3 regions of the Xenorhabdus sp. XBWT genome follow, and region 3 is predicted to be linked to each of the others. Evidence: riboswitches for the same ligand, from Rfam matches in the RefSeq annotation. Region 3 holds a riboswitch; each other region holds the start of a gene.
The links. A riboswitch is a leader RNA that binds a small molecule or an ion and turns the genes downstream of it on or off. The one in region 3 is predicted to bind thiamine pyrophosphate.

Region 1 (10,885 bases), 2.0 Mb from region 3:
AGAGATGGCAAATACAACAGATGCCACCATGACTTCTGGCAAACTCATGCCTTCTTGTCGGCCGGGTTGATGGCGCATTTTCATAAGCAAAATTCGGCCTGAAGAACAGGACAAAAATCCAACCAACCACTTTCAACAGGAACCAGTTCTATAGGAGTAAGTGTATCTTGACTTGAGTGTTTCATCTGTTTCATCCATTGATAAAGTTCAAGATTTTCCTCTGCTGCAAATTGAGCTATGCCTTTTAGCAGAAAGAGTGTGTCCGAATAACGCCTGATACAACTTTTCAGATTAAATTCAATCTGTTGCAAACAAAACCAACCATCAATGCCTTGTTGATTGATCCGCCATGATTGCACTTTTCCCCATGTTAATGATGATTCAGCCCGCCAAAAGGCATTCAAATAGTTTTGTTCATCCATCATCATAAACATCGCATTTTCTTGTTGATAATGGAGTGATTTCAACATCATTAAACTCAATGCCAACAGCATAATTATCGAGACTAACAAGATATTTCCCTGCTGCTTATTTACTATCTGTTTTTTATTATCAGTTCCTGCCATTTTCTTCACTCCCTGATATTGCGCAGCCGGATTGTCGTTTGATAGCGATGCACAATGGATGGAGATTTAAGCCAATGAGCGTTAATGGACAAGCTAATGAAAACCAGCCCTCTTTTTACCTGTAACTTTTCAAGATAAAAGGTATCAATCCCAATTTCTCTGGGATCAAACAACCTTTCCCAACCATTTTCCTGACAATCACCCGCACCTCTTTTCCATTCAAGAGCACGGTTATTTAACCGATAACCAAAAAACTCAGATTCAATATGTTCGGGTTTTTCCCATCGATCATTTAAATTAAGATCAAAAGCAACAATAATGCAGGAATTAACGGATTCTGTATTTTTATTTTTAATTATCAGTGGTTCTCCTTCACACTGTTTTCTATCCCGGCAATAACCTGCTCGCCTGATATCCTTTTCCATCAAATAGGCAGTTCTAGTTACCAAATAATGCAACCTATACTTTCCATAGAGGTCGAGAATTTGCCCTGATAAAACTGGATAAGTTTTTGTCATGGCGACCAAAATCACACTACCGATTAGCATTGCCACCAAAACTTCCAATAAAGAAAACCCTGTCTGTTTTTGCTTAAAACAGAAAATGGCCGGCATCATGGTTTTTTTATTCCTTCACAATGAGGAAGCTGGCTAATAGTATCGCTGCATGTCCTGATCCTCCCCCGCCCTGAAATTATCACGCTAATTTCTCCGGCAGAGTTTGCCAATATAAAACTGGCTGGCATGGCAGTGTTCCTGACGCCATAAAAATCAATGCGATTCGTCGTAGATGATACTAAAAGCACATCATCATAAGGAGAATAAACTCGTGCGCCATCACCTTCATCACAGTCAGATATCTGAGTGATAGAAGATACCAAACACCAAGACTGCCCGTTCATTAACCATAATGTGCGATCCTGATTCAGATAGTTTGCCTGAGCCTGTTGCCTTTCCATAAAAGACAGCACGTTATTCACCGCTGATTGCAAATGTAATCGGTTCTGATATTTCTCCCAATGATACACTCCCCAAGACAGGCTAATGGAAATGATAAACATCGCTATCAATAACTCCAATAATGTAAATCCTGATGCTTCATTTCTAAATACAGCATTGCTGAGCGCTTTATTGTGATAACACATTATTTCCATATCAATTTTATTTTTTTCTGGTTCAGACTCACTTTTTCTTGCAGCAAATATCTTCAATTCATAGAAAAATGAAAAGACAACTAATTGAATTATGCGAAGCGTTTTCAGAAAAAAATAATGATGAAATGACTTTTTCATTTTATTTGCGCAGCGGCACGCAAAAATGACAGGAAGCTAATTTTTAATATTGAGCTCCATTAGCGACAAATGTAAAAAGAGCAGGTCAAACCCGCTCTTTAACAATTTGATATTGAATTTTGAACTATTATGGTTCTTAGATCGCAACTGGGGCTTTGATGCCCGGATGCGGATCATAATCCACAATCTCAAAGTCTTCGAAACGATAATCAAACAGTGAATCTGGCTTGCGTTTAATAACCAGTTTAGGCAATGCACGCGGCTCACGGCCCAACTGAAGATGAGTCTGTTCCAAGTGATTGCTGTAAAGATGGGTGTCACCCCCTGTCCAGACAAAATCACCCACTTCAAGATCACACTGCTGAGCCATCATATGTACCAACAAAGCATAACTTGCAATATTGAAGGGCAATCCTAAAAACACATCGCAGGAACGTTGATAAAGCTGGCAGGAAAGTTTGCCATCTGCTACATAGAACTGGAAAAACGCATGGCACGGTGCCAACGCCATTTTATCCAATTCCCCAACATTCCACGCAGAAACAATAATCCGGCGTGAATCAGGATCACTTTTTAACTGCTCAAGGACTTGGGTCAATTGATCGATTTGGCGACCATCCGCAGAACCCCAGGCGCGCCATTGTTTACCATAAACAGGTCCCAAATCTCCATTTTCATCGGCCCATTCATTCCAGATGCTCACGCCATTATCATGCAAATACTTGATATTGGTATCACCATTCAAAAACCAAAGCAGCTCATGAATGATAGAGCGCAGATGGCAACGCTTAGTTGTTACCAATGGGAAACCTTCTTGCAAATTGAAACGCATCTGATGACCAAAGATAGAAAGCGTTCCCGTCCCCGTACGGTCATCTTTTGCAGTGCCTTCTTCCAGCACTTTTTTCATTAAATCCAGATACTGTTTCATTTTGCCTCTTGTATCTTGTCATTTCGAGTTTTGTTGCGGGGGCATTTATATGCCCATACCATCATAAATATTCCCACTAAAATCATAGGAATGGAAAGGAGTTGCCCCATACTAATTCCTTCAAACAGCCCGAGCTGAGCATCAGGCTGACGGAAAAATTCTACTATTATGCGGAATGCACCGTATCCGATCAGGAATAACCCCGAAACGCTCCCCATCGGGCGCGATTTACGGATAAATAAGTTAAGAATGATAAACAACACGATGCCTTCAAGTATCATCTCATATAGCTGGGACGGGTGGCGGGGCAAGACACCATATTTCTCCAGAATCGGCCATAAAGAAGGGTTGGTTGTAGCCAATGCAATATCTTCGCTGCGGGAACTCGGGAACAACATCGCCCAAGGTGTATCAAGCGTAACACGACCCCACAACTCCCCATTGATAAAGTTACCGATACGCCCCATCCCCAAGCCAAAGGGAACCAACGGAGCGACAAAATCAGCAGTCTGTAAAAAGTGGCGCTTCGTACGGCGCGAAAACCACCACATGGCACAGATAACCCCTACCAACCCACCGTGGAAAGACATGCCTCCGTCCCAAATCTTGAACAGATAAAGGGGATTATCAAGGAACATTGGGAGATTATAGAACAGGACATAGCCAAGACGTCCGCCAACGAAAACCCCGACAAACCCTGAATATAATAAGTTCTCGACTTCGACTTTGTTCCAGCCACTGTTCGGTTGTGCCGCACGGCGATTTGCCAACCACATGGCAAAAACAAAACCAACCAGATACATAAAACCGTACCAGTGGAGAGATACGGGCCCGATTGAAAACATGACAGGGTCAATGTTAGGAAATGCCAGATAGCTAGTGCTCATCGTTCCCCACTAAAAATATGTTGTGTGAATGCTATTGTGAATAAATCATCTGTTGCAAATGAATTATATTGCTTGAATAACTTAAGACAAATAATTGCAAATAATAGCATAGGCAACTATTCCCTTCATCTTTCAAACTACTGCGTTGTTGGCGGCATTACATCTTGAAACCCGTCGGGCGTAAGCTGATTAAGTGCTATGGATAACACTAAATACCACCCCGAATCAGGCCACCCAGACTATTCGCCTCCATAAATTCGGCTGCCAACCCTTTGATCTGCCCACTAGTTTCAGCTTTCAATATGACGCTGATAAGACGTTCTAGATCATTAGCATCCAAATGGCGCAGCAAGTATTTGATACGAGGAACACTCCGGCCACTCATGCTCAGACTACGATAACCTAAACCAAGCAATATTAATGCCCCGATCGGTAAACCTGCCATTTCACCACATATGCTAATAGGGAGAGCAAGGCGTTGGCATTCGTCAAAAGCCAGTTTCAGAGCTCTAATTACCGCCGGATGCAAATTATCATATAGTGAAGCTACATGTGTATTATTGCGATCTACCGCAAGCAAATATTGGGTCAGGTCATTTGTGCCAATAGAGACAAAATCAATCCGTTTCTTTAATTGCGGCAACAAAAAAATAGTGGAAGGGACTTCAAGCATAATGCCAATCTGTGGCATGGTAATCGTTCTGGCGATGGCTTGTTCAACCTCAGATTTCGCCCTCTCAAGCAGTTTTCGTGCCTCATCAATTTCCTCAATGCTTGTCACCATCGGCAAAAGTATCTTTAGATTGCCAGTGGAAGCATTGGCTTTTAGCATCGCTCTGAGCTGAATCAGGAATATTTCAGGCTGATCCAGCGTGATACGAATTCCACGCCAACCAAGGCAAGGGTTGTCTTCATTAATCGGCATATAAGGAAGTTGTTTATCTGCACCAACATCCAGCGTTCGCAGCACCACCGGCTTATCAGGGAAAAGTTCCAATATTTCTTGATAACGGTTCTTCTGCTCATCTTCTGATGGAAAACCACTATGCAGCATAAAAGGGATCTCTGTACGATACAGTCCAACGCCATCAATACTGTCCGCTATCTGCTGCTCATATTTTAAACTAAGCCCTGCGTTGAGTTGCACAAGCACTTGTTCTCCGCTTTTAAGCTGTGCCTGCTGTTGCTGCTCACATTCAGCTAATTTACTGAGAACCTGTTCTTCTTCAATTATTTGCTGATACTCCTGGACAATCAACGGCTCTGGCTCAATAAAAATCTCACCGCGATAACCATCAAGGATTAGCGTCCGATTGTGCAACAACTCAGGTTGTATATCTGCCCCCATGATAGCAGGAAGCCCCATCGCACGAACCAGAATAGCGGAATGGGAATGCGTTGCGCCATCACGCACAATCACTCCGGTCAATTGTTCCTGTGGCATCTCAGCCAACAAATTGGCACTGAGTTCATCGGCAACCAGGATAAAATGCTCCGGCCACTGAGTGGCATCAGTGAAAGAATCATCCAGATGAAACAATACCCGTTGTCCAAGAGCACGCAGATCAGATGCCCTCTCCCGCATGTAAGGATCTTGCAGGCTGGCAAATTGCCCGGCGTATTTTTCAATCACAGTTTTGACTGCCCATTCAGCGACAAAACCATTATCAACTGAATAAAACAGATCTTGCTTGAGTTGGGGATCATTTAATAAATGAGAATAGAGATCGAAAATGGCAGCACTTTCTTTCTGCGAGCTAGAGGTGAAACGCTTGCTGATTCGACGGCACTCCGCAGTTGTTTCTTCCAGAGCACGAATTAATCTCAGACGTTCAGATTGATAATCCAAGGTTGATGCCTCAGATACCTGCTCCAGCAAAGGTTGTGAACGGTCTTGCCACCCTTGGGACATGACGATGCCATTGGAAATGGCCAGTGCTTTAATACGACTCTGGCGGTACTGACCAAATATCCCTTTTGTCTGCACCTGAGCAAGAATAACAGCAAGCTGCATTGCCAGTGTTACCATGAAAGATTCTTCACTTTCATCAAACAGGCGCCGTTCATGTTGCTGAACAACCAATATCCCCTGCAACTGGCGGCGATAAATAATCGGGACACCTAAAAAAGCCCGCAGACTTTCTTCTTTCACTTGGGGGATATATTTAAAACTGGGATGGTCACGAACATCAGAAAGATTAATTAATTCAGACAAACGCCCGACTTCACCCACAACACCTTCATTGAAAGCTAAACTGACCGAACGCCCTTTTGGTTTTCTCAGCCCTCTGGTTGCCATCAGGTAATAACACTGACGTTGATGATCTGCCAGATAGATAGAGCAAACATCCGTATTCATTGCCAGACAGGTTTCATTGACCAGTAGCTCAAGCGCTTCAGATAAATTGGCTGCCATCGCAACCTTTTCAACAATTTCTCGTAAGCGCATGAGCATAAACTGTTACCTAATTTCTTCTGCGACGATATAAATAAGGCGAATAGAGCTGTGAAGCAGGTTCCTGCATTGGCATCACAATGGAAGAGAATTCTTTCATCACGCGGCGATATACATCCCGTTTAAAAGAAACCACTTGCCGGACAGGATACCAGTAACTAACCCAACGCCAGCCATCAAACTCCGGCGTATTACTGCGCTGCACATTAATATCAGCTTCATTACACAACAACTGTAATAAAAACCAACGTTGCTTTTGCCCAATACAGACGGGCTTTGTATCCCAACGCACCAAACGCTTGGGTAATTTGTAACGCAACCAGCTCCGGGTCGAGGCAAGAACCCGGACATCTCTGCGATTTAAACCAACTTCTTCAAACAACTCGCGATACATTGCTTGCTCTGGTGATTCCCCTGGATTTATCCCCCCCTGAGGAAACTGCCAAGAATGCTGTCCATAGCGGCGAGCCCATAGAACCTGACCTTGGCGATTACAAATTACAATTCCTACATTCGGGCGGTAGCCATCATCATCGATCACCAGACTACCTCTCGATAAAACGAATTTGAAAAGATAACTAATTGTTTCACACTCATCTCAAGCGGTAAACCTCTATGATTGGACTTTGCAGACCCGGCCGAAGTCTCTACAATACGACCATCTCAACGGGGTGCAGTTGTTGCAAAATATTGCTGCTGAGAACAAACCCGTCGGACCTGAACCGGTTAGTACCGGAGTAGGGATTTGGGATGCTAATAATTGATTAAAATAAGTAATTTTCATTTAGCTCCTTCTCAGATCCTTTGCCAATCTTCTAATAACCATTGTTAATAACGATAGGAGAGCAAAGTGTTTAAGAAATTATTTTCCCGCTTTATTGCCATTAGTACTCTCTCGATTTCTGCCAGTGTTTTTGCTCAGACGGCTCAAGTAAAGCCTACGCTGACAGTTTATACTTATGACTCATTTGCCTCTGAATGGGGACCGGGGCCTGCCATTAAAAAAGCTTTTGAAACAGGGTGCAATTGTGAACTGAAACTCGTCGCTCTGGAAGATGGGGTCTCCTTACTGAACCGTTTGCGGATGGAAGGCAAAAAAACATCAGCGGATATCGTTCTGGGATTGGATAACAATCTGATTCAAGCGGCTCAACAAACCGGATTGTTCACACCAAGCCATATCGATACTTCAAAACTGAAATTACCCATTTCATGGAATAATAATACGTTCATTCCTTATGATTACGGTTATTTCGCCTTTATTTACAACAAGAATACCTTACCTCATCCACCCAAAAGTATGGATGAATTAATCAATGACCACCAGAATTGGAAGATTATTTACCAAGACCCTCGCACCAGTACTCCGGGCTTGGGGTTCCTGCTCTGGATGCAAGATCTCTATGGCGACAAAGCAGCACAGGAATGGCAAAAAGTTGCCAAAAAGACACTCACCGTCACGAAAGGCTGGAGTGAAGCCTATGGCCTGTTTCTGAAAGGTGAGGGCGATATGGTACTGAGCTATACCACATCTCCGGGTTATCACATCATTTCAGAGAAAAAAGATAATTATGCAGCGGCTATCTTCAAGGAAGGCCACTATTTACAAATTGAAGTAGCAGCCCAGTTAGCCTCAAGTAAGCAACCTGAATTAGCACAGAGATTCATGAATTTCATGATTTCTCCAGCATTTCAGCAAGTCATTCCAACAACTCAATGGATGTATCCTGTGATTGATATTCCGTTGCCTGACGTTTTCAAACAACTTCCTGTTCCTGAGAACTCTCTGCAATTCAACGCAGATGAAGTGGCAAAATACCGTACAAAATGGATACGTACATGGCAAAGCGCTGTAAGCCGCTAATAGCAGGCTGGTTATTACCGGGGGTCATTGCCTCCGGTTTATTGATTATCGTTGCCTTGTCTGCATTTGGGGCGCTGTGGTTCAATGCGCCTGAAAGTAATTGGCAGGAATTCTTGAATGACAGTTATCTCTGGCATGTCATTCGATTCACTTTCTGGCAAGCATTTTTATCCGCCGTATTATCGGTGACGCCCGCCATTTTCCTTGCAAGATCACTTTACCGCCGCCATTTTCCCGGTAAGGCTCTCTTTCTGCGCTTATGCGCAATGACATTGATCCTGCCGGTTTTGGTCGCTTTGTTTGGTATCCTTACCGTTTATGGTCAAACAGGCTGGTTGGCAAATATTTTCCAATGGTTAGGTATTGAATATCGTTTTACACCTTATGGATTACAAGGGATCTTGCTGGCTCATATTTTCTTCAATATGCCGATGGCAACACGCCTGCTGCTGCAATCGCTGGAAAGTATCGCAATCGAACAGCGGCAACTTTCAGCCCAGCTTGGTATGAATGAATGGCAACATTTTCGTTTTATTGAATGGCCTTATCTGCGCCGCCAACTTTTACCAACAGGCGCACTGATTTTCATGCTGTGTTTTGCCAGCTTTGCTACCGTTCTCGCTTTAGGGGGAGGCCCTGCGGCAACAACTATTGAACTAGCGATTTACCAAGCTCTTAGCTATGACTACGATCTTGCACATGCGGCTTTGCTTGCGATGATTCAACTATTTTGCTGCGTTGGCTTGGTACTGATCAGCCAAAAACTCAAAGGCGCTCTATCAGTGGGTTATGGTCATCAACAACAATGGCGCAATCCACAGGATTCATGGTTGCGGAAATTATTTGATGGCCTGCTGATTAGTCTGGCCTTGTTGCTTCTACTCCCCCCCTTGCTGGCAGTTATTGTGGATGGTTTAAACAGCAGTATTTTTGATGTTTTACGCCAGCCTGCTTTATGGCAAGCCTTTACAACTTCGGTCATTATCGCACTGGGAGCGGGGCTGCTGTGTGTAATACTGACCATGATGTTGCTATGGAGCAGCCGGGAATTACGCTTACGCCACTTTCCCCGTTGGGGACAAGCGATAGAAACCAGCGGCTTGTTGATCCTTGCCATGCCGGGAATTGTTCTTGCCACGGGTTTTTTTCTTCTGCTGAATACAACTGTTGGATTACCTCAATCACCTTATGGATTGGTTATTTTGACCAACGCGCTGATGGCCGTCCCTTATGCCCTGAAAGTATTGGAAAATCCGATGCGTGATCTGGCAGAACGCTACAATCCCCTGTGCCGTTCACTCAATATTCAAGGTATTCAGCGCCTACGCTGGATTGAGTTCAAGGCGCTGAAAATTCCATTAGCACAAGCGTTGGCTTTTGCCTATGTTCTATCAATTGGAGATTTCGGTATTGTCGCGTTATTTGCAAGCGAAGATTTCCGTACTTTGCCTTATTACCTGTATCAACAAATTGGAGCCTATCGCAATCAGGATGGTGCCGTGACCGCATTCCTGTTGCTGCTTCTCTGTTTTATTTTGTTCACTGTAATTGAACGCTTACCGGGCCGACGCCATGATTAAACTCGAAAATGTCACTTACACCTATAAACATCTTGCTATGCATTTTGATGTAGGCATTAAAGCTGGAGAGCGCATTGCGATCCTCGGCCCAAGTGGAGCGGGCAAAAGCACATTGTTAAGTTTAATTGCGGGTTTCCAATTTCCAGAGCAAGGCAATATCTGGATGGATAGCAAAAATCACACAAATACACCGCCTTCCAAGCGGCCTGTTTCCATGCTGTTTCAGGAAAATAACCTGTTTTCCCATTTGACCATTGAGCAAAATATTGGTTTAGGATTGCATCCCGGGTTGCGATTGAATGCAGAGCAAAAGAAAACACTCCAGCAAATTGCCTCTCAGGTATCGCTGGAGGCGTATTTACCTCGCCTGCCGTCCCAGCTTTCTGGCGGACAGCGCCAACGGGCGGCACTGGCTCGTTGTTTAGTCCGCCATCAACCGATTTTATTACTGGATGAACCATTTTCAGCGCTCGATCCTGCTTTGCGCAATGAGATGCTGGAATTGCTGGATCAAATATGCTGTGAACGCCAAATTACTTTACTTATGGTGTCCCATAATCTTGATGACGCAGCGAAAATCGCTCCGCGTTCTTTGCTGATTGTGGACGGAAAAATTCATTATGATGGGAAGACTGAGAGGTTGGTAAGTGGTGAGGCAAAAGAGGCGGTGATTTTGGGTATCACCAATATTTAAAACAGAAAATCATATGATGTCTATCAATAATACGCCTCATTTGATAGACATAATAAATAGATAAAACTTTCGCTGATTACAGTACTGAGAGATCTATATATAATTTTCAAACCATATAATTTTTGCTAATGTTTGGCGTTATTCTTTTCCCCCGATTGCACCCATAAAAATAGGGAATAACAACATGGAACGATTAACGCCACTCTGTTTTCTTCTTAGCTTCTGTCTTTTGACAACTGCATGTACTCCAAACGATCCCTGCCAGATAGATAAAACCTCCTTTTCTACTTGCCTAAAATTAGCCAATCAAGGAAATGCCGAAGCGCAATATAAAACAGGGAAATTGTATGAAACAGGATTAGGTATAGAACAAAACTATCAAGAGGCATTCAAATGGTATACCCATGCCGCCAACCAAAATAATGTCAATGGACAAACCAGTCTTGGTGAATTCTATAAGAAAGGGTTAGGCGTAGAACAAGACTACCAAGAAGCCATCGAATGGTATGAAAAAGCAGTTGAGCAAGGTAATGCCGACGTCCAATCTAAACTTAATGAATTGTACACAGCAGAAGCTGAAAAACATCTCCAATTAGCCAATCAAGGAAATACTTATG
Region 2 (10,885 bases), 2.1 Mb from region 3:
CGCCAAAATTATAGATTTTTCTGCATTGTTTGCTTAAAAAACGGCCTATTTGAGGCGATCCCATCCGCCCAACGAGTCGGTTCAGGGAGTCTATAACCTTTCATACACTGTTCAACCCAGAATACCGCGCTGTTAATACTGATCTGATGACCGATGGAAATATAGAGCGGATTACATCTTTTTTTGCTGCGGAATACGACACCGATCTGTTCACCACGATCCACCAACGGCTGACGACTTCCCGGAGCATCTCCTACAGATGCATGTTCACCACACAGGCGGCTTTTTGCTACACCGATTGTTGGAACATCCACCAGCAATCCAAAATGGCTGGCTATTCCAAAACGTCGGGGATGGGCAATCCCCTGACCATCCACCATAAGCAAATCAGGCCGCAGTCTTAATTTTTGCCATGCAGCCATCAATGCAGGATATTCACGAAATGAGAGTAAGCCGGGGATATAGGGAAGTACTGTGTCAATTCTGGCGATTTGGTATTCGAGCAATTCTAATGAGGGATAGTGCAAAACCGCAATAGCGGCACGCGTCACCGCACCGCCATCTTCAAACCCAACATCAGCACCCGCAATCAACTTTGGCGTAAAAGATGTAGAAAACACATCATGGCGGATAACCTGCCATGATGTCTCTATCTGTTCCTGACGTAGTGCCTTTGTGTCAATCATAAAGTCATTGATGATATTTTGCTGAAAGTCTGTGTACTGCTTCGACAAAGGCGCCGGCATGCTCTGGTGGAACATCCTGATGAATGCCATGTCCCAAATTGAAAACATGCCCGTTGCCTACACCAAAATCTTGTAAAATTCTCGAAACTTCTTCTTCAATTCGCGCCGGTGCAGCATACAGCGTGGATGGGTCCATATTACCCTGTAAAGCAACCTTATCTCCAACACGACGGCGGGCATCAGCAATATTCGTCGTCCAATCCAACCCAAGTGCATCACACCCCGTTGCCGCCATCGCCTCAAGCCATTGACCTCCCCCTTTGGTAAACAGGGTAACAGGCACACGACGGCCTTCGTGTTCACGGATCAATCCATCTACAATTTTATGCATATATTGCAGGGAAAACTCCAGATAAGCGCGATGAGATAAGACTCCACCCCAAGTATCGAAAATCATGACAGATTGAGCGCCCGCTTTAATTTGCGCGTTCAGATATAGAATAACGCTGTTTGCCAATTTATCCAGTAACATATGCAATGTCGCAGGTTCAGCATACATCATGGCTTTAATTTTGGTAAATGCCTTGCTGCTTCCTCCTTCAACCATATAGGTTGCCAGTGTCCACGGGCTACCGGAAAAACCGATCAGAGGAACCTGACCTGCCAACGCCTTGCGGATCGCACGAACAGCATCCATCACATAGCCCAGCGCCATTTCTGGATCAGGGACAGGCAATTTTTCCACATCGGCATGATTAAGAACCGGAGATTGAAAACGTGGCCCTTCTCCTGCTTCAAAATAAAGCCCCAACCCCATCGCATCAGGAATAGTCAAGATATCAGAAAACAGGATCGCAGCATCCAGAGGAAAACGGCGCAGGGGCTGAAGCGTGACTTCGCAAGCCAGCTCAGTATTTTTACATAACGAGATGAAATCTCCCGCCTCCTGACGTGTCGCTTTATATTCTGGTAAATATCGACCGGCCTGACGCATCATCCACACAGGTGTGATATCAACAGGCTGACGTAATAAGGCACGCAGATAGCGGTCGTTTTTCAACTCATTCATGACAGGCTCCCTTTGATTATCGACAAAAAGCGTGCGCATGATAACACGTCGGAAACCGAACTTCCGTCTTGACCTCCAATAAATAAACGTTCAAGCAGCAACACCCGTCGTCTTTCAAACTACGGCTTTATTGGCTGTAACTCGAAATCCATTGGGTATATAACGAACGACACCGGCTGAAAAAATTTATGGGCGGAGTCACAAAACCCGGAACAAGGACTATGCCTACCAGCTCATTGCCTCCATTATGTTACATTTGTGTTACCAATGTGTTATACAAAGGAAGGACTTCTCACGTTGCCATCATCCTTCATTGTTCGCGCTCTTCAGTAAATCGTTAAATGAATTGATTTACGTTAGTTAATTGACTGCATCAAAGTACTTATGAAGTTATTTTCATTGATAAATAACCTATTAGACCTACATGGAGGAGTTTCGATTGATACGTTTATCCACTTTAGTACTGGCTATTGGCTTGGCACTAGGCACTCAGGCGCAGGCCGAAGAAAATAAACCGGGTTCTGACCACACGAACGCATCAAGTGATCAGGTAAAGGAGGTGAGTGTGAGCGGTGAAGCTAATCAACAGCAGTACAAGAGCAAAAACCCTTTCTTCTCCACAAGCGAACTACCATTTCAGGCTCCTCCGTTCGATAAAATAAAAGAAACAGACTATGCACCCGCAATTACTGCCGGTATTAAACAGAAACTGGAAGAGATCGGGAAGATAGCCAATAATCCCGCCACGCCTGACTTTGAAAATACATTTGTCGCACTGGAGAAATCAGGCGCAATGTTGACACGGGTAATTAGCGTATTTGGAACGATGACATCGGCTAACAGCACTGACAAACTACAAAAACTGGATGAGGATGTTTCACCAAAGCTGGCGGCGATGAAGGATGAAATTATGTTGAACAGTAAACTGTTCAACCGTATCAAAGCTGTTTATCAGCAGCGCGAAACGTTGAATCTGGACCCGGAATCGCGCCGATTGGTGGAAGTGACTTATCAACGCTTCGAGTTAGCAGGGGCTAACTTGTCTGATCCGGATAAAGTAAAGTTAAAAGCGTTGAATCAGGAAGCAGCAATACTCAGTACCCAGTTCACCAATAAATTGCTGGCAGCAACCAAGAATGGCGCGCTGGTGGTTCAAGATAAAGCCTGGCTGGGTGGGCTATCCGATGGCGAAATTGCTGCGGCTGCTCAGGCTGCCAATGAGCGTAAGCTAGACAACCAATGGCTGTTGGTATTGCAAAACACCACTCAGCAACCACGTTTGCAAGACCTGAAAGATCGCAATACACGTAAGGCGTTATTTGAAGCCTCGTGGAGCCGAGCCGAAAAAGGTGACGATAATGACACGCGTCAAACCCTGAGCCGATTAGCGAAGCTCCGTGCTGAGCAGGCTAAGCTGCTGGGCTTCCCGGATTATGCATCGTGGAAACTGCAAAATCAGATGGCAAAAACGCCTAAAGCCGCGCTGAAATTTTTACGCGATATTGTACCAGCGGCAACAGCACGCGCTGAGCGCGAGGCCAAAGACATTCAGGCAGTGATTGACCAGCAAAAAGGAGACTTCAAGCTGGAGGCTTGGGATTGGTCGTTTTATGCTGAACAGGTACGCCAAGCAAAATATGATTTGGATGAGTCACAGATTAAGCCGTATTTCGAGCTGAATAACGTTCTGAACAATGGCGTATTCTATGCTGCTAATCTGCTGTATGGCATCACTTTTAAAGAACGTAAAGATATTCCGGTTTATCAACCCGATGTCCGCGTGTATGAAGTTTTCGATAAAGACGGGAAGCCGTTGGCGTTGTTTTATACCGATAACTTCAAACGCGACAACAAAGGGGGTGGAGCTTGGATGAGTAATTTTGTCGGTCAGTCAAAGCTCATTGGAACCAAACCGGTGATTTACAACGTAACCAACTTTACCAAACCTGCGCCGGGCCAGCCCGCACTATTGTCGTATGATGAAGTGATTACCCTGTTCCATGAATTTGGGCATACCTTGCACGGCATGTTTGCCGATCAGAAATATCCGAGCCTGTCCGGAACCAATACCGCCCGTGATTTTGTGGAATTTCCTTCACAACTTAATGAATACTGGGCGCGTGATCCAAAGGTATTTGCCCATTACGCCAAGCATTACCAAACCGGTGAAACCATGCCACAGGCGTTGGTGGATAAGATCAATAAGGCTGACAAATTCAACAAAGGTTACCTCATGACTGAGCTGCTGTCAGCCGCATTGTTAGATATGCACTGGCATATGCTGGCCGCTGATCAGCCACAGAAGGATGTAGATAAATTTGAAGAGGCGTCTCTGCAACAAGACAATATCGCTCTCAGCTACGTGCCCCCGCGCTATCGTTCCAGCTATTTCAAACACATTTGGGGTGGCGGCTATGCTGCCGGCTATTACGCTTATCTGTGGACAGAAATGCTGGCAGACGATGCCTTTGCCTGGTTTACCGAACACGGAGGATTGACGCCAGAAAATGGACAACGTTTCCGCGATAAGGTGCTGTCACATGGCAATAGTGAAGACCTGGAAAAGCTGTATATCGACTTCCGCGGTAAGCCACCAAGTATTGAGCCTATGCTAGAAAACCGGGGCCTAAAGGAACAAAAAGAATAAGGTATATTGCCATACCTTATGGGTTTTAAAATGAAGGGGATATACAGTCACAGTTGTATTAGCCGTTGCCGGTTATCCCCTTGCAGATCCGAACATGTTTTTAAAAGGCCTTTCTCAACTCATTGAGCAATTAACATGACTGCTGGCGACATAACACAACCGTATCTTCAATTAAACGACGGGAAATCGTATCAGAAGGAGGGATCAAAGGAAGGTTATCGTAGCGATACCAGTCTGCGCTGATAAGTTCAACGGGATCAATTGTAATTTCACCGCTATCATAATCGGCCAAAAATCCTACCATCAATGAGTTCGGGAAAGGCCATGGTTGAGAAGCGACATATCGCAAGTTACGGATTTTAATTCCACTCTCTTCCATCACTTCGCGATGCACCGCTTCTTCCAACGTTTCACCGACTTCCACAAACCCAGCAAGCACAGTATGAATACCATTTCGGCTACGCTGGTGCTGTGCCAACAAAATATGGTCATCACGACGAATGCCAACAATAATACTGGGAGCAATTTGTGGGTAATAACATTCCTGACAGTGATTGCACAAACAGGCCCATTCATGTTGACTATGCTTCATTTCATGACCACAGTAACCACAATAATGATGTGAACGATAAAACTCAGCCAATTGCACAGCACGCCCTACCAATTGAAATAATTTGGTTTCCCGATCAACAAATAAGCGGTGAGAAGACATATCTGAAGCCATTTTATGGCGGATCAGCCACACTGTATCCCCCAACCATTCTCCGATGGGCTGCGCCATGTGGTTCTGCAATGACCATTCGCGGGCAGTCCCTGTTGGTAATTCCCCCTGTGGTAGCCAGACTTGATTCTCAAGACTGACAATCCACCAGCCCTGTTCTGTACCTGTCAATTTTTGCTGTATCATCTATATCTATTCCATCATGAGTTGTACGATTGTCTTCATGGCATTTTGTCCAAATTCAGCATACTCTTTTCATTATCTTCCGTCTGCAATCTGCTCTATTAGCCACCCTAATTAATACTCATTTATACTCTTCGTCTTTCAAGTGTCATCTTTGTTGACTACTCTACAAATTGAAAATTTGCAGGTATACGATCCGAATTAAATAAATAAAAATACATTAAATTAAATTGAGGAATAGCAACCATGTCACAGCGAATTGCCGTATTTGATTTAGATGAAACATTAATTTGCAAAGATTCCGGCCGGTTATGGACACAATATCTATGGGAGAAAAATATCATTACTGATCCCCGTTTTCTTGAGGCAGACCAGAAAATGATAGCTGACTACTGTGCAGGTAAGCTGGATATGCACAAATATCTGGCATTCAGCATGCAGTCACTGCACAAAATCTCCCAAGAACAAGTTGATATCTGGCTAACTGATTTTGTAGAAACAAAAATCAAACCACTCATCTATCCCGCAGCCCAAAAACAACTGGATACTTACCGGCAGCAAGACATTCCCATCATTATTATTTCCGCCACCGTCTCTTTCGTGGTGAAGAAAATTGCGGCTGCATTCGGTGTCCAAACCGTAATGGGGATCGACATGGTAATGGAAGAGGGTTGCTATACCGGTAATGTTCTGGGAACCCTCACTTTCCGCGAAGGAAAAGTCACCCGCTTGCAGCAATGGCTATCAGAACAGAATTTATCTCCGCAGCATATTTCATTCTACACAGACTCTATAAATGATTTACCAATGTGTTTATTTGCTGACGAAGTTTTTACCATCAATGCAGACCCTCGTTTGCAATCGGAAGCCGAAATTCACGGATGGACGCAATTGAACTGGACTTTAGGGTCACACTAAAAGGTTACAGTTAAAGGTTGTAGTTTTTATAATCCCCTTTATACTCTGGGGTGTTTTTCTTGTCGGAGTGCCTAGCGTTCAGCGTATACCACGATGGACACAGGCTGAGACCGTTTATTCGGGATCCGCAGAACCTGATCGGGCTAATACCCGCGAAGGGAACAAGAGTAATCACCTCGCTGATTATTACGTACACCTATGACAGCATCGTGTACAAACCATGTTCAGCTACAAACCATTACTCCCTGCGAGCTCCAGACAAGCAATTTTCTCAACTTAAGCCTGACCAGCAATGAGACAGGTGATAACACAGTCAGGAATTTGCTATGTCTAAGTCCAATAATACCGTTATCTCAAATACCGCTATTCCAAATACCATTATCCCAACAGCTGATATTTCTCCAAAACCCCATCAGGCAAGGCCGCGCAAGGCTCAACGAGATGCCGCACAGACGTTTATCAACACCGTTCAAGGGGTGGCTTTTCCCAATTCAAAACGTATTTATCTTGAAGGCTTACGCCCTGATATCCAAGTTCCGATGCGTGAGATCCAACTTTCCTCTACACTCACCGGCGGCACCAAAGAGAATCCCCAATTTGAGGAAAACGAACCAGTTCCGGTTTATGACACCTCAGGCCCTTATGGCGATCCTACTTCCGTACTGGATATACAAACGGGATTGCACAAAATCCGCCAATCGTGGATCGACGAACGCAATGATATTGAACCCGTTTCCACTCTTAGCTCCGACTTTACCCAACAACGCCTCGCAGACGCAGGGCTTGATCACCTGCGTTTTCGCCATCGCCCGCATCCGCTGAAAGCCAAGCAAGGAAAGCGCGTCACCCAATTGCACTATGCGCGCCAAGGCATCATCACACCAGAAATGGAATTTATCGCACTGCGCGAAAATATGGGGCGTGAACGCATTCACAGTGAAGTGCTCCGCCAACAACATCCGGGACAAAATTTCGGCGCCAATTTACCGGAAAACATCACACCAGAATTTGTTCGTCAGGAAGTGGCGGCTGGTCGCGCGATTATCCCCGCCAATATTAACCACCCGGAATCCGAGCCAATGATTATCGGCCGCAATTTCCTGGTTAAAGTAAATGCCAACATCGGTAACTCCTCCGTGACTTCGTCCATCGAAGAAGAGGTGGAAAAACTGATTTGGTCTACCCGCTGGGGCGCAGATACCGTGATGGATCTCTCCACCGGACGCTATATCCACGAAACCCGCGAATGGATACTGCGCAACAGTCCGGTTCCTATTGGCACTGTCCCGATTTATCAGGCACTGGAAAAAGTTAACGGAATAGCGGAAAACCTGACATGGGAAATGTTCCGCGACACTTTATTGGAGCAAGCCGAGCAAGGAGTTGATTATTTCACCATTCATGCCGGGGTATTGCTGCGCTATGTTCCAATGACTGCCAAACGGCTGACAGGCATTGTTTCCCGTGGTGGTTCCATCATGGCGAAATGGTGTCTTTCCCATCATCAGGAAAACTTCCTCTATACCCACTTTCGGGAAATCTGTGAACTCTGCGCCGCCTATGACGTTTCCCTTTCTTTGGGGGATGGACTGCGCCCTGGTTCAATTCAAGATGCCAACGACGAAGCACAATTTTCAGAACTGCATACGCTCGGCGAGCTGACCAAAATCGCATGGGAATACGATGTTCAAGTCATGATCGAAGGACCAGGGCATATCCCGATGCAGTTAATCCGCCGTAATATGATGGAAGAGCTGGAGCATTGCCACGAAGCGCCATTCTATACCTTAGGGCCACTGACAACCGATATCGCCCCCGGTTATGACCATTTCACTTCCGGCATCGGGGCTGCCATGATCGGTTGGTTTGGCTGTGCCATGCTGTGTTACGTCACCCCCAAAGAACATCTCGGCTTACCCAATAAAGAAGATGTGAAGCAGGGGTTGATCACTTACAAAATCGCGGCCCATGCCGCTGATCTTGCTAAAGGCCATCCCGGTGCTCAAATCCGTGACAATGCCATGTCAAAAGCACGTTTTGAATTCCGCTGGGAAGATCAATTCAATCTGGCACTTGACCCTGATACCGCCCGCGCCTATCACGATGAAACCCTGCCGCAAGAATCCGGCAAAGTCGCCCATTTCTGTTCTATGTGCGGGCCAAAATTCTGCTCCATGAAAATTACGCAAGATGTACGCGATTATGCAGCAAAACTAGAACAGGAAGCAGGAATGGAACATATGTCGGAAGAATTTCGCACCCGTGGCAGTGAACTTTATCACAGCGCAGAGGAGGTACCCCATGAAAAGTCAGCCTGACACATCAACACATCTATCAGCTCCTTTTGCTCCGACAGCACAACGCTTGGGGCTTTATCCTGTCGTGGATTCCCTGATATGGATTGAGCGCTTACTGAAAGCAGGCGTCAGAACCCTGCAACTGCGTATCAAGGATCAACCAGAAAAGCAGGTAGAGAAAGATATTCAAACTGCCATAATACTTGGCCGCCACTACAACGCCCGTTTGTTCATTAACGATTACTGGCGCTTAGCTATTAAACACCAAGCCTATGGCGTTCATTTGGGACAAGAAGATCTGGATATCGCTGATCTCAATGCCATCCGGCAAGCGGGATTGCGTCTGGGTATTTCCACCCATGGCCAACAGGAACTGGCGCGGGCAAAAGCCCTGCGTCCTTCTTATATTGCACTGGGGCATATTTTCCCTACCACCACGAAAGAGATGCTTTCATCACCACAGGGACTTGACACACTCAAACATCAAGTGGAAATAACACCGGAATATCCTACCGTTGCCATTGGCGGCATCTCACTGGAACGCGTACCGGATGTTGTTGCAACCGGTGTCGGTGGCGTGGCACTGGTCAGTGCCATTACAAAAGCGAAAGACTGGCGGCAGGTAACAGCCAGTTTACTTCATTTAGTTGAAGGTCAGGATCGGGGGCTTTTATGTTAAACGATCAAGAATTTATGCGTTACAGTCGCCAATTATTACTGGAAGACATTGGCCCTGAAGGTCAGGAAAAACTAAAAATCAGCAAGGTACTGATTGTTGGCCTCGGTGGATTAGGCTCACCTGCGGCACTCTATCTCGCAGCAGCGGGAGTCGGAACTCTTTATCTTGCGGATGATGACCAATTGCATATCTCCAATCTGCAACGCCAGATCCTCTATCGCACAGGTGATATTCCCGCAAATAAAGCAAAGTTGGCAGTAAAACAACTGACAGGCCTGAACCCACTGATCACAGTAACAGAACTGACCAAAAGGCAAGATAATGAATCTTTGTTGAACGCAGTCAGGAAAGCAGATTTAGTACTGGATTGTTGCGACAACATGGCAACCCGCCATGCCATCAATACCGCTTGCGTTGCAGAAAACAAACCACTTATCAGCGGCAGTGCCATCGGTTTCAGCGGGCAACTGTTGGTTCTCTCCCCTCCTTATCAGTACGGCTGCTATACCTGCCTTTATCCCGATCAGGAAGAACCGCAACGCAATTGTCGGACAGCCGGAGTATTAGGTCCCATCGTTGGTGTGATCGGCGCATTGCAAGCATTAGAAGCCATCAAGATGCTGGCTGGCCTTCCCTCTCCCTTAAACGGAAAACTCCGGTTATTTGATGGCAAACAACAGAGCTGGAGTACGTTACAGCTTACCCGGTCATCACAGTGCCCGATTTGCCGAGCGGTTGCCCAACAAGCCACTATCGCAAAAAATGAGCCTGAAAACGCGAATAGCGGCAAAAATGAAACAGGAAAAGAAGTCGCATGAATATTATCGTCAACGATCAACCGATCACACTCAGTGCGCCCGTCACAATCAGACAGTTGCTTGAACATATACAACGCACTCAATCAGGTATCGCCTTAGCCATCAACCAGGCCATTATCCCGCGTTCAGAATGGCATACCCATCAGGTTAATGACGGGGACAGTATCCTGCTGTTTCAGGCCATTGCCGGTGGTTAATGTAGCGAATATTGTTGGAGGCTAATTATGTTAAAGATTGCTGATTCTCACTTTCACTCCCGCCTGTTTACCGGAACCGGCAAATTCTCGAATGCAGGATTAATGATCGAATCAATCCGCGCTTCTGGCAGTCAATTAGTAACAATGGCGATGAAACGAATCGATCTTCATGGCAATGAAGATGGCATTCTCGCGCCGCTGCAACAGTTGGGTGTTAAGCTGCTCCCCAATACTTCTGGCGCAAAAACCGCAGAAGAGGCGATATTCGCCGCTCATCTTGCGCGGGAAGCATTGGGAACCAACTGGGTAAAACTGGAGATCCATCCCGATGTCAAATACCTGCTGCCCGATCCGATTGAAACGCTGAAAGCGGCTGAACAATTAGTGAAAGAAGGGTTTATCGTCCTGCCTTATTGTGGTGCGGATCCCGTCCTGTGCCGTCGGCTGGAAGAGGTTGGCTGTGCGGCTGTCATGCCATTGGGGGCACCTATCGGCTCAAATAAGGGCTTGCTGACCCGCGACTTTCTGCAAATCATCATTGAACAGGCTAACGTTCCCGTCGTTGTTGATGCAGGGATCGGGGCGCCGAGCCATGCGCTGGCCGCCATCGAAATGGGCGCGGATGCGGTGCTGGTCAATACCGCGATTGCGGTTGCCCGCAATCCGGTAA
Region 3 (10,885 bases):
ATTTATGGACTGGGTTATCGTTGGGAAGCCGAAATATGCCGTTTGATGTGACAATATTCACGCCTTCTTTAGCACGCGGGTTCAGTTTCACCTACGCTCAAGGAAGCCTGAAATAACAGCCAGTACCAGCGCCATAGAAGCTAACAGCCCACCCGCCAAATTAAGGGTGGTATAACCATAATTGGATGCAATAATGACACCTCCCAACCATGCGCCGACGGCATTCCCCAAATTAAAAAAGCCAATATTAACTGAAGAAACAAGATTAGCAGCGCTGACTTCCTGTGCTTTTTCCATCACCAAACGCTGAATGGGAGATACTGTGGCAAAGCCAAATGCAGCCATGAGAAACAGACTCAAACAAGCAATGAACTGACTATCACCATACAACCAAAAAATAAACAAGACGAGGGCTTGTAATCCCAAAGTCCAATACAACAAAGGCATCATTGCCTTATCAGCAAGTCTGCCACCAACAATGTTGCCAACGAAGAACCCTGACCCTAATACCACAAGAAGCCATGTAATTGCACCTTCAGAGAATCCAGCAATATTGACCATCAAAGGGGCGATATAAGTCACCGTGGTAAAAAATGCAGCTGGGCCCAGAATAGTGATTCCCATGGCGAGCAAGACCCGGATATGAGTAAAAGCCAGTAATTCCTTTTTGATACTGGCGGGTTTTTCCTGATTAAACTTAGGTAATAACGTTAAAATACCCAGTAATGAGATAACACCAATAGCCGTAATGATTGCAAAAGTCACACGCCAAGAAACCACCTTCCCTATCCATGTTCCAAGAGGTACTCCGACTAAATTGGCCAGAGTCATGCCACTGAACATAAATGCGATTGCCATTGTTTTTTTATTTTTTGCTACCAGTTCCGAAGCAATAATAGCGCCTATCCCCATAAAAGCCCCATGGGTAAGAGAAGCAACTATACGACCAACAATTGCCAGATAAAATGTCGGGGATAACGTGGTCAGTGCATTTCCGATAATGAACAATACCATTAGCAGAGAAAGCATCTTTTTTCTTTCTATATGCCCTCCCAAGATAATCAAAACAGGCGCGCCAACAAATACTCCAAGCGCATAACTGGTCACCATATATCCTGCGGTTGGTATGGTAATACTAAATTCAGTTGCAATTTCAGGCAGTAAGCCAGCAACAATAAATTCCGTTGTTGCAATTCCAAAAGTTGCTATGGCTAAAACCCAAATGGCTGCTGGCATGATGGAACTCCTAATGAAAAAAATATGGGTCAGATTATTATGAGATTGAAACAACGTGCATTTATTTCTGAATAATACGTCATTGCAATAACACCGTATAGAATCCAATTCCGGCGATTGCAATTAGAACGGATTCAAAAAATAGCAAGCGCATTTTGCAAAATATAAGCACATAATCATCAGGTTATTGGTGTCAGTGCATCTTATGCCAATGAAACCAGTCTGAAAAAGGACATTCAATACAAAAAGAAAACACCTTTCCTCTCCCATCAGGTGACAAGAATATATTTGTGCTAATGCAGGAATAGGCGCTAAAATCCCTGTCCCTTTAACCTTATCCTTAGTAATGATAATAATAGGGTAAGGACTGACTTGAACTCAGACCGAGAACGTTAATATTATGTTTACTCCAGAATTACTTTCTCCTGCCGGCTCCTTGAAAAACATGCGTTACGCGTTCGCCTACGGCGCAGATGCTATTTATGCCGGGCAGCCCCGCTATAGTCTGCGTGTCCGTAACAATGAATTTAACCATGAAACGCTGGCTCAAGGCATTAAAGAAGCACATTCATTGGGCAAACGTTTTTATGTGGTTGTTAATATTGCACCACACAACGCAAAATTAAAAACATTTATCCGTGATTTGAAGCCGGTCGTAGAAATGGAACCAGATGCCCTAATTATGTCCGATCCCGGTCTGATTATGATGGTGCGCGAAGCGTTTCCTGAAATAGATATTCATCTTTCCGTTCAAGCCAATGCGGTTAACTGGGCCACCGTCAAATTCTGGAAGCAAATGGGACTGACTCGCGTCATTCTCTCCCGCGAGCTTTCTCTGGAAGAAATTACAGAAATTCGCCAACAAGTGCCTGATATGGAACTTGAGGTTTTTGTCCACGGCGCACTTTGTATGGCTTATTCTGGTCGCTGTTTGTTATCAGGTTACATCAACAAACGCGATCCCAATCAGGGAACATGCACTAATGCCTGCCGCTGGGAATACAATGTGCAGGAAGGTAAGGAAGATACTGTCGGTAACATTGTACATGTGCACGACCCTATTCCTGTCAAAAATATCGGGCCAACATTAGGTCAGGGTGCACCAACTGACAAAGTATTCATGATCGAAGAAGCCAAACGCCCTGGTGAATATATGTCTGCCTTTGAAGATGAACATGGTACTTACATCATGAACTCCAAGGATTTACGCGCTATTGAGCATGTAGAAAGATTGACAGAAATGGGTGTCCATTCACTGAAAATCGAAGGTCGCACAAAATCTTTCTATTATTGTGCCCGAACTGCTCAGGTATATCGTCGGGCCATTGATGATGCCGTTGCCGGAAAACCTTTCGATCCAACGTTGATGACCACATTAGAAGGTCTGGCACACCGTGGCTATACAGAAGGTTTTCTACGCCGCCATACTCACGATGCGTACCAAACTTATGAATACGGTTATTCTGTGTCAGACACCCAGCAATTTGTCGGGGAATTTACTGGCAACCGCGTCAATGGATTAGCTGAAGTTATCGTGAAAAATAAGTTTCTGGTTGGCGATTCTCTGGAGCTTATGACACCATCGGGCAATATTAACTTTACGTTAAAATCCATGATAAATAAGAAAGGTCAGGTAATAGACATTGCTCCAGGTGACGGACATATCGTTTATCTCCCTTTTCCTGAAAAAATCGAACTGAAATATGCCTTACTTATTCGAAAATTGATAAGTGGCAATACCAGAACACCTCATTCATAAGAATTACAAGTGAAATAATTCGAAATAAGATTTTAAAGAAATTGTTCTGCTTTTTTAGAAACAGATCACATCAATGTTATTTTATTTCTCGTATTATCAGCCCTGAAAAATGAAGAACTAAAAAAGTGTTACTGTAAGACTAGGAACCACCTCCTTGGCTAGCTCAATCTCCCTTGGGCTGGCCTTTTCTTTTATTCGATAAAAAATAAAATATTTAACTTTCAAAAAGTTAAAATCCAACACTGTCCCATAAAAATAAATTAATTTAATGATTACCCTCTCTGCCATTGGCTATTTTTTGATTATTTTTTAGTAACGTTGTTTATTATAATCAAGGGAATCATATCGCAATAAATATCATTAATATTTATTCAGTTTAATGAAGGAAATTTTAAGAAAGCACCTCTCAAATTATTCAGTTATAGAATAGGTTAAGGTTTATTTTTCATTCTATCAGATAAAAATTATTTCACTTTCCCTTGATGCAAAATGGTCAGATTTTAGCAATTATTATATTAACTGAAGCGATCCACTGCTGTTTCCCTTTCTACTTGCCTTGTTATTAATCTGAATATCAACAACAATCAGTAGCGCCTTTTGCAAACTGGAGTTAATCATGACTGATATCGCTAAGTTATTAGGAAAAGACGCAGAGAGTTTATTGCAACACAAATGCAATACCATTCCACAAGAAAATCTCTATCTCCCGGGCACAGATTTCGTCGATCGAGTAATGATTGAAAATAATCGACCTAATACTGTCCTGCGTTCCATGCAAACCTTGCTAAATCATGGTCGTCTGGCCGGAACAGGCTATCTCTCAATTTTGCCGGTAGATCAGGGAGTCGAGCATTCTGCCAGTGCATCTTTTGCCGCCAATCCACTTTATTTTGATCCTAAAAATATTGTTAAATTGGCGATTGAGGCCGGTTGTAACTGTGTTGCTTCAACTTATGGTGTCCTCGCATCTGTTTCTCGCCGTTATGCCCATAAAATCCCGTTTCTGGTAAAGCTTAATCATAACGAGGCATTGACCTATCCAACCCAATATGACCAAACTTTATATGCCAGCGTCGAGCAAGCATTTAACATGGGTGCAGTCGCAGTCGGGGCAACTATTTATTATGGCTCTCCCGAATCACGTCGCCAAATAGAAGAAATTTCAGCTGCTTTCGAACGTGCTCACGAGTTAGGCATGGTTACCGTGTTATGGGCCTATCTACGTAATTCAGCGTTCAAGAAGGATGGCGTTGATTATCATACCAGTGCCGATTTAACGGGTCAGGCGAATCATCTGGCAGCAACAATAGGTGCCGATATCGTTAAACAAAAAATGGCAGAAACCAACGGTGGTTATACAGCCATTGGATTTGGGCATACTGATAAACGTGTCTATAGCAATTTGACTACTGAGCATCCGATTGATCTGGTTCGCTATCAACTGGCTAACTGTTACATGGGGCGTGCTGGATTAATCAACTCTGGTGGTGCTTCCGGAGATAACGATCTGAGTGATTCAGTTCGCACAGCTGTTATCAATAAACGGGCTGGAGGGATGGGATTGATCCTTGGCCGCAAAGCGTTCAAGAAATCAATGAAAGAAGGTGTTGAGTTAATTCACTCCGTTCAAGATGTCTATCTCGATACGAATATTACTATCGCCTAATCAAACTTTTGGTACCCAATGGATTTCAGGAAATAGGTATATTTCACAATGGGGATACTGGTATCCCCATTATTCAATGACAATCCTATCTCTCTAATTCACCACCATTGATGAAAATGATGCACAGGACCAATCCCCTGACCAACGTCAAGAGTATCTGCTTGTGCCAGCGCATTTTGCAAGTATGCTTTTGCAGAAGGTAAAGTTCTTTGCCAATCGGAATAACGTGGGCGTAATGCAGTAAGTGCCGCAGAAAGTGTACAACCGGTACCATGAGTATGTCGGGTATTCACCCTGGGCGCGGTAAAACGCCACTCTCCTTCACGGGTAAAAAGCCAATCCGGGCTTTCTTCATTGTTCAAATGACCGCCTTTCAGTAAAACCGCTTGACATCCCATTGAAAGTAATTCTCTTCCCTGCTGTAGCATCTCCTTTTCTGCCTCCGCAGGATTGCATTTCAGTATGGCTGCTGCTTCGGGCAAATTAGGAGTGATCAAAGAAACGATTGGTAGTAGTTGCTCTATCATTGCCGCAATGGCTTCTGGTAATAGCAAAGGATCACCACTCTTTGCCACCATGACAGTATCCAATACAATATGGGAAACTGGGTAACGGCGTAATGATTCTGCAACTACAGCGATATTGGCCGCATTGGATAACATGCCAATTTTAGCACTGTCTATTTTAACATCTGAAAATACGGATTCTAGCTGGGCAGAAACAAAGAGAGGATCAATATCATAAACCGATTGGACTCCTCTTGTATTTTGGGCAACCAATGCGGTTATGACCGTTGTACCGTAAGCGCCAAGTGCGGAGAAGGTTTTTAAATCAGCTTGAATGCCGGCACCACCGCTAGGATCAGTCCCTGCGATAGTTAGTGAGTTAATTCTCATGATGGTGACTCCTATTCACCAGCAAAAGAAAAGTGGGTATCAAAATAAAAGATACCATGACTTCCCTACGCTGGCATTATCCAGATCAGGTAATACGGGTACTTCTCAGTTCAATCAAGAACGCCCCGAGCCAAAATAAAAATCACTCTATTAGTATCCCAATAGAGTGATATTTGCAATAGATTATCGTCAGATAATGAAACTAAAATAACGATAAATATAAAATATATTTGGTCAGAAGTTAAACGCCAACCAAAATAAATTTATTACTATAAAGTTGTGACGTTTGCGGCAGCAGGGCCTTTAGGACCATCCTGTATTTCAAACTCAACTTGCTGGCCTTCAGATAATGTTTTAAATCCATCTTTCATAATTGCAGAAAAATGTACAAATACATCTTTGCTACCATCAGCTGGAGTAATAAAACCAAAACCTTTGGACTCGTTGAACCACTTCACAGTACCAGTGATTTTTGCCATTTCAAAAATTTCCTTTGAATCACTTAATTCGCCGATTGACATGAAAATAAACAAACTAGTATTCGTTGCTGTTATTTATTAACAGAACTGTACTCCGTTTACCCATGTGTTTTATCACATACTCTTTATATAATCGCAAGCCATTTTTTTCAGGTGCTGGAGCCAACGCACATATTTGAAAATCTTAACATCTATTCTTATTTGAAATTATCCAACAATTTTTAATCAACCTAACCATATGAATATATACAAAAATAAAATTTTAACCCAAAGAAACAACTTTAATTAACCTAATATATAATGCTGTTTTTTGCGCCTATTGCAGAGTAGAACAGAGAGTTATCACGGTCCAGAATCCATTTTTGATAACTATAAAGTTATCACTAATTCTATTCAACTCTTGATTAACATAAAATATAATCATCTTGCATATAACCAGACTACTTTTTTGTTTATCATTTATTAAATATTATTCAATAATAATGTTTTTGTCTTTACGCTATATATGGATAAACGACTTTATAAGATTTATAAAGTCTGAAGTTTGTCATTTGGCCACTCCATATGTTCTACTAATGACACTATTTCTATGAAATAATTCATATCAAGTGGTTTTAATTTATCCTTAATCATATGACAAATCTCTTACTTATGAGTCACTAAGCTATGATAAAACGCATAATACCTTTAGGATTAGGTTAAAAATGGAGGAATACTGATAAGAATAATCAGCCGGGCATAATACCCGGCTGAAAATACGCTGAAATAGATTAAGAATTAAGCAGCCTTTTTCTTTGCTTTGGCTACTAAGTAACCCAGCCATAATACACCAATCCAGAATGGCATTAAAATAACTGAAATACTAATTGATGGCATCATCAGAATAATAACAAGAATGAACGCCAGAAACGCTAAACACAGGTAGTTTCCAAACGGGTACCACAATGCCCGGAATTTTGTCTTAGTGCCTTCCTTATTCTTAGCTGCGCGGAATTTCAGGTGGGCAAGACAAATCATAATCCAGTTAATAACCAGCGTTGTTACCACCAATGCCATCAACAACTCAAACGCTTTACCCGGTATAACATAGTTAATCAGTACACCCATTGATGTTGCCAACGCTGATAACCCAATAGATAAAACAGGTACACTACGTTTATTCACTTTTGTCAGAATGCGAGGCGCGTTGCCTTGTTTAGCCAAACCATAAAGCATCCGACTATTACAATATACGCCGCTGTTATAAACAGATAATGCTGCCGTTAATACAACTATATTCAGGACATTCGCCACCCAAAAGCTATCCAGATCATGGAAAATCAAAACAAATGGGCTACCACCTTCGACTACATTCCCCCAAGGATAAAGTGAAAGCAGAATAGCCAGTGAGCCGATGTAAAACAGTAGGATTCGATAAACGACTTGATTGGTTGCTTTTGGAATATTTTCCTCAGGATTTTCCGCCTCTGCCGCAGTGATCCCTACCGTTTCTAATCCACCAAACGAAAACATGATTACCGCCATCGCCATGATCAAGCCGGAAACCCCATTAGGCATAAAACCGCCCTGCAGCCATAAATTGGTGACACTTGCCTGTGGGCCGCCACTACCGCTGATCAGCAAATAGCTTCCAAAGAAAATCATGCCAATAATCGCAGTAACTTTAATGATAGAGAACCAGAATTCAGTTTCACCGTATAATCGAACATTAATCAAATTAATAAGATTTATCAGCACAAAAAATATTGCTGCGGAAACCCATGTCGGAATTTCCGGCCACCAATATTGGATATAAATGCCTACGGCCGTCAGTTCTGCCATTCCGACCAGAATGAACATTGCCCAATAATTCCAACCTGATAAAAACCCCGCAAAATCGCCCCAGTATTTATAAGCAAAGTGGCTAAATGACCCTGCGACTGGCTCCTCTACGACCATCTCGCCCAATTGGCGCATAATCAAGAATGCAATAAATCCGCCAATTGCATACCCAAGTAGTACTGAAGGCCCTGCCATTTTGATGGTTTGAGCTATACCTAAAAATAACCCTGTACCTACTGCACCACCGAGAGCAATAAGTTGAATATGCCTGTTCTTTAAACCACGCTTAAGCGTGGATTGTTCTTGTTGTCCTGCCATTTAGTCCTCTTTTTGCGGTGCTTAGAATCCGTCTCATTAAAAGCTATTCTATTTGTTTTTTTGAACCTGAGTATTTTTTGAGTCTGAAAAGAGAAAGGAATCACCTCACTCTCCCAATTTTCATAAAATTTGTCGAGCTTAAATTGTCTCAACTATCATGAATTTTAGTTATGTGCTGATTTAACTCGATATTTAGTCTATAATTAGAATCAGATGGATATTAAAACACCATTTACAAAGAATGAATACCATGTATGTATGTTAACACACATACATTCAGGATAATGATTGAGATAGAGATCAAAAAGGTATGTAGCGGGTAATAGAACAAACACCTAATTCAAATTCTCCGTTGCCTCGTTCACAAGGTACATCCAATGCCAACAAATACAAAAACAGACACACTACTATTAGGCACAATGTTAAAACCACTTTTTTATTTTTCAATTCAACCACCTTGGATTAATTTCATTGTAGTTAACATCCTAGTGAAATAGGATAAAAAGTTTTTACGCGCGGAAGCACTTGGTTTTATTATTGCCACTGCCCACAATGATGGGTTTTGTCATCTTGAAAAGAAGTTGTGTATACTTCTCCCCACCTTTAACCAATTTAAAATTGTAATGACACAAGATAATCACTTAGCACTTGTATACGCACTGAGTAAATGGATAGAAAACCATCTTGGCCGTGTCATTCATCTTGAAGAGCTTGCTGCTTACTCTGGCTATTCCCTTTGGCACATGCAGAAAATATTCAAAGAAGTCACAGGGATATCGCTTGGAAAGTACATAAGACAACGGCGCTTGGCTGGCGCAGTTTCTCTGCTGAGAAACAGTTCTTTACCTATTTTTGATATAGCCTTGGATTTCGGCTTCGGATCTCAATCTCATTTCACATATATGTTCCGTAAAGAATATGGCATTACACCTTATGATTTTCGTCAGAGCATAGATATGGAACTTGAAGTGAAGCTCCCATTGCATCTGACCTGTGACTGTGAATCATGAGGTAAGTATCATCAGCGGCCACTTATCTCGGCCGCCCTACTTACTTTCCACTTTTAATATCTCTTCTACCCCAACAAATGGTTGCGCTCTATACCTATCATTTTTCAAGTTGCAGCTTTGTTGGCTATCTAACTCATCCCTCCATTTTTTATAAACATACGGTTACCTATGTTCCTCAGAGGCCTTCTCAAGAGATAAGTACTGCATTTTGAAATTCATGCATCTATTTCAATAGAATTAAGCATAAATTATTCTTGATATTTTTCGACCAAAGCCAAAGCAATCGCTTCGGTTTCAGCATCAGGTGTACCATTAATATCGGATGGACGAAAATGCATCTGAAATGCCTGAATCGTTTTATGCGTTTCATCATCCAATACCCCTGTTTGAGGAATTTTATAACCATACCGAAACAGTGCCTTCTGTATTGAAATCACTGATGCAAGCATATCAGGACTTCTTCCAGCCAAATATTTATTAACAGTCCCGTGATCAGGCCAAGCACCAACCCCTTGCTCATAAAGTAACTGCCATGGGAAAACCGGACCGGGATCTTTTTTTCTAAGTGGAGCTATATCACTGTGGCCAACAACATTGACCGCCTTAATTTGATATCGCTGAATAATATCTTTGGCCAATCTAATCACTGCATCGATTTGTGATAAATGATATAAACACCACTCCTTTTTAATAAACTGTTGCTTAAAACCACAATTAACAATTTCAATACCAATAGAGTAACGGTTTAGACTTTGATATCCATTCCATTCACTTTTTCCTGCATGCCATGCTCTTTGCTTTTCTGGGACTAATTGAAAAATAATCGGCTCTTTATTTTCATACGTTGTCTGAGATGGAATGAGGTAATGCGCACTAACATTACCTCCCGTTAATGCCTGTAAAGATTTTCTATCATTCAAAGCAGTATAATGCAAAACAAGGAATCTAATCGAATCAATATCCTGATTGGTCGAATAAGGATAAGAATAGTCGACAATATAACCATTTCTCTCTTCTCGCTCAGGAGAATAAGAACAACCAACTAACAGAGTAATAAATGCACATGCCATTAATTTTTTTATCATGTTCTAGCTGCTATTTAAAAAGAAAAGATAACGTTAAAATAACTATGTTCGGATATCTATATAATAGATAAAACTAAAGCAAATGTGATGTTTTTTAGTTTCAGACAGGATCTAACGTACAAATAAAAACCGGACATTCAAGGAATAGTCGAATGTCCGGCTTTTATGGTCATCTTATATGAATCACATTCTGTAATTCATATTCCGATTGCCTTTCAAATTATTGCTTTATTAGTTACGCGATAATCTGAAATCTGTTGGATATAAACCTCTAACTTCCAATATCCAGCAATTACGTCTTCTGATTATTATTTAACATATCATTATCCCAAATACCCTTTTCAACTTGCTGCTGAATTTCTGGATAATCCTTGATATTGAATGTTGGTAACTGTCCCGATTTTCTCTGCTGGTTATAATCTTTGACAAGCTTCATTGCGATACCTGACAACAAGAGTATGGCAATCAAGTTAACAATAGCCATACATGCCATCGATACATTAGCCATATTCCAAACCAAAGGAACATCCGCTAATGTGCCGAACATAACCATTCCCAGTGATGCCAAGCGCAGGATAAATAAGCCTGCAGTGTGGTTACGCTCAAGGAATATCA

Region 1: linked by a shared signal. The riboswitch ahead of thiB (thiamine ABC transporter substrate binding subunit) and the one ahead of thiD (bifunctional hydroxymethylpyrimidine kinase/phosphomethylpyrimidine kinase) in region 3 are both predicted to bind thiamine pyrophosphate.
Region 2: linked by a shared signal. The riboswitch ahead of thiC (phosphomethylpyrimidine synthase ThiC) and the one ahead of thiD (bifunctional hydroxymethylpyrimidine kinase/phosphomethylpyrimidine kinase) in region 3 are both predicted to bind thiamine pyrophosphate.

The regions. Positions count from the first base shown of each region.
Region 1 is NZ_CM180990.1:634,720-645,604, reverse strand. Features, by position in the region: gene AC5JQI_RS02825 (prepilin-type N-terminal cleavage/methylation domain-containing protein) at 1-84, opposite strand, end outside; gene AC5JQI_RS02820 (YgdB family protein) at 81-566, opposite strand; gene AC5JQI_RS02815 (prepilin peptidase-dependent protein) at 572-1,183, opposite strand; gene AC5JQI_RS02810 (prepilin peptidase-dependent protein) at 1,180-1,857, opposite strand; gene thyA (thymidylate synthase) at 1,994-2,788, opposite strand; gene lgt (prolipoprotein diacylglyceryl transferase) at 2,785-3,675, opposite strand; gene ptsP (phosphoenolpyruvate--protein phosphotransferase) at 3,884-6,130, opposite strand; gene rppH (RNA pyrophosphohydrolase) at 6,141-6,671, opposite strand; TPP riboswitch at 6,788-6,892, shown strand; gene thiB (thiamine ABC transporter substrate binding subunit) at 6,981-7,994, shown strand; gene thiP (thiamine/thiamine pyrophosphate ABC transporter permease ThiP) at 7,970-9,574, shown strand; gene thiQ (thiamine ABC transporter ATP-binding protein ThiQ) at 9,567-10,268, shown strand; gene AC5JQI_RS02770 (tetratricopeptide repeat protein) at 10,453-10,885, shown strand, end outside.
Region 2 is NZ_CM180990.1:418,212-429,096, reverse strand. Features, by position in the region: gene nfi (deoxyribonuclease V) at 9-686, opposite strand; gene hemE (uroporphyrinogen decarboxylase) at 691-1,755, opposite strand; gene dcp (peptidyl-dipeptidase Dcp) at 2,198-4,402, shown strand; gene nudC (NAD(+) diphosphatase) at 4,533-5,309, opposite strand; gene AC5JQI_RS01815 (HAD family hydrolase) at 5,553-6,224, shown strand; TPP riboswitch at 6,278-6,402, shown strand; gene thiC (phosphomethylpyrimidine synthase ThiC) at 6,551-8,542, shown strand; gene thiE (thiamine phosphate synthase) at 8,526-9,200, shown strand; gene AC5JQI_RS01800 (HesA/MoeB/ThiF family protein) at 9,194-10,018, shown strand; gene thiS (sulfur carrier protein ThiS) at 10,015-10,215, shown strand; gene AC5JQI_RS01790 (thiazole synthase) at 10,243-10,885, shown strand, end outside.
Region 3 is NZ_CM180990.1:2,619,818-2,630,702, forward strand. Features, by position in the region: gene baeR (envelope stress response regulator BaeR) at 1-51, shown strand, start outside; gene AC5JQI_RS11375 (MFS transporter) at 88-1,236, opposite strand; gene trhP (prephenate-dependent tRNA uridine(34) hydroxylase TrhP) at 1,637-2,995, shown strand; gene fbaB (class I fructose-bisphosphate aldolase) at 3,612-4,661, shown strand; gene thiD (bifunctional hydroxymethylpyrimidine kinase/phosphomethylpyrimidine kinase) at 4,760-5,560, opposite strand; TPP riboswitch at 5,603-5,695, opposite strand; gene cspE (transcription antiterminator/RNA stability regulator CspE) at 5,827-6,036, opposite strand; gene AC5JQI_RS11400 (amino acid permease) at 6,814-8,175, opposite strand; gene mgrB (PhoP/PhoQ regulatory lipoprotein MgrB) at 8,476-8,631, opposite strand; gene AC5JQI_RS11410 (helix-turn-helix domain-containing protein) at 8,799-9,185, shown strand; gene AC5JQI_RS11415 (N-acetylmuramoyl-L-alanine amidase) at 9,434-10,267, opposite strand; gene AC5JQI_RS11420 (alanine/glycine:cation symporter family protein) at 10,563-10,885, opposite strand, start outside.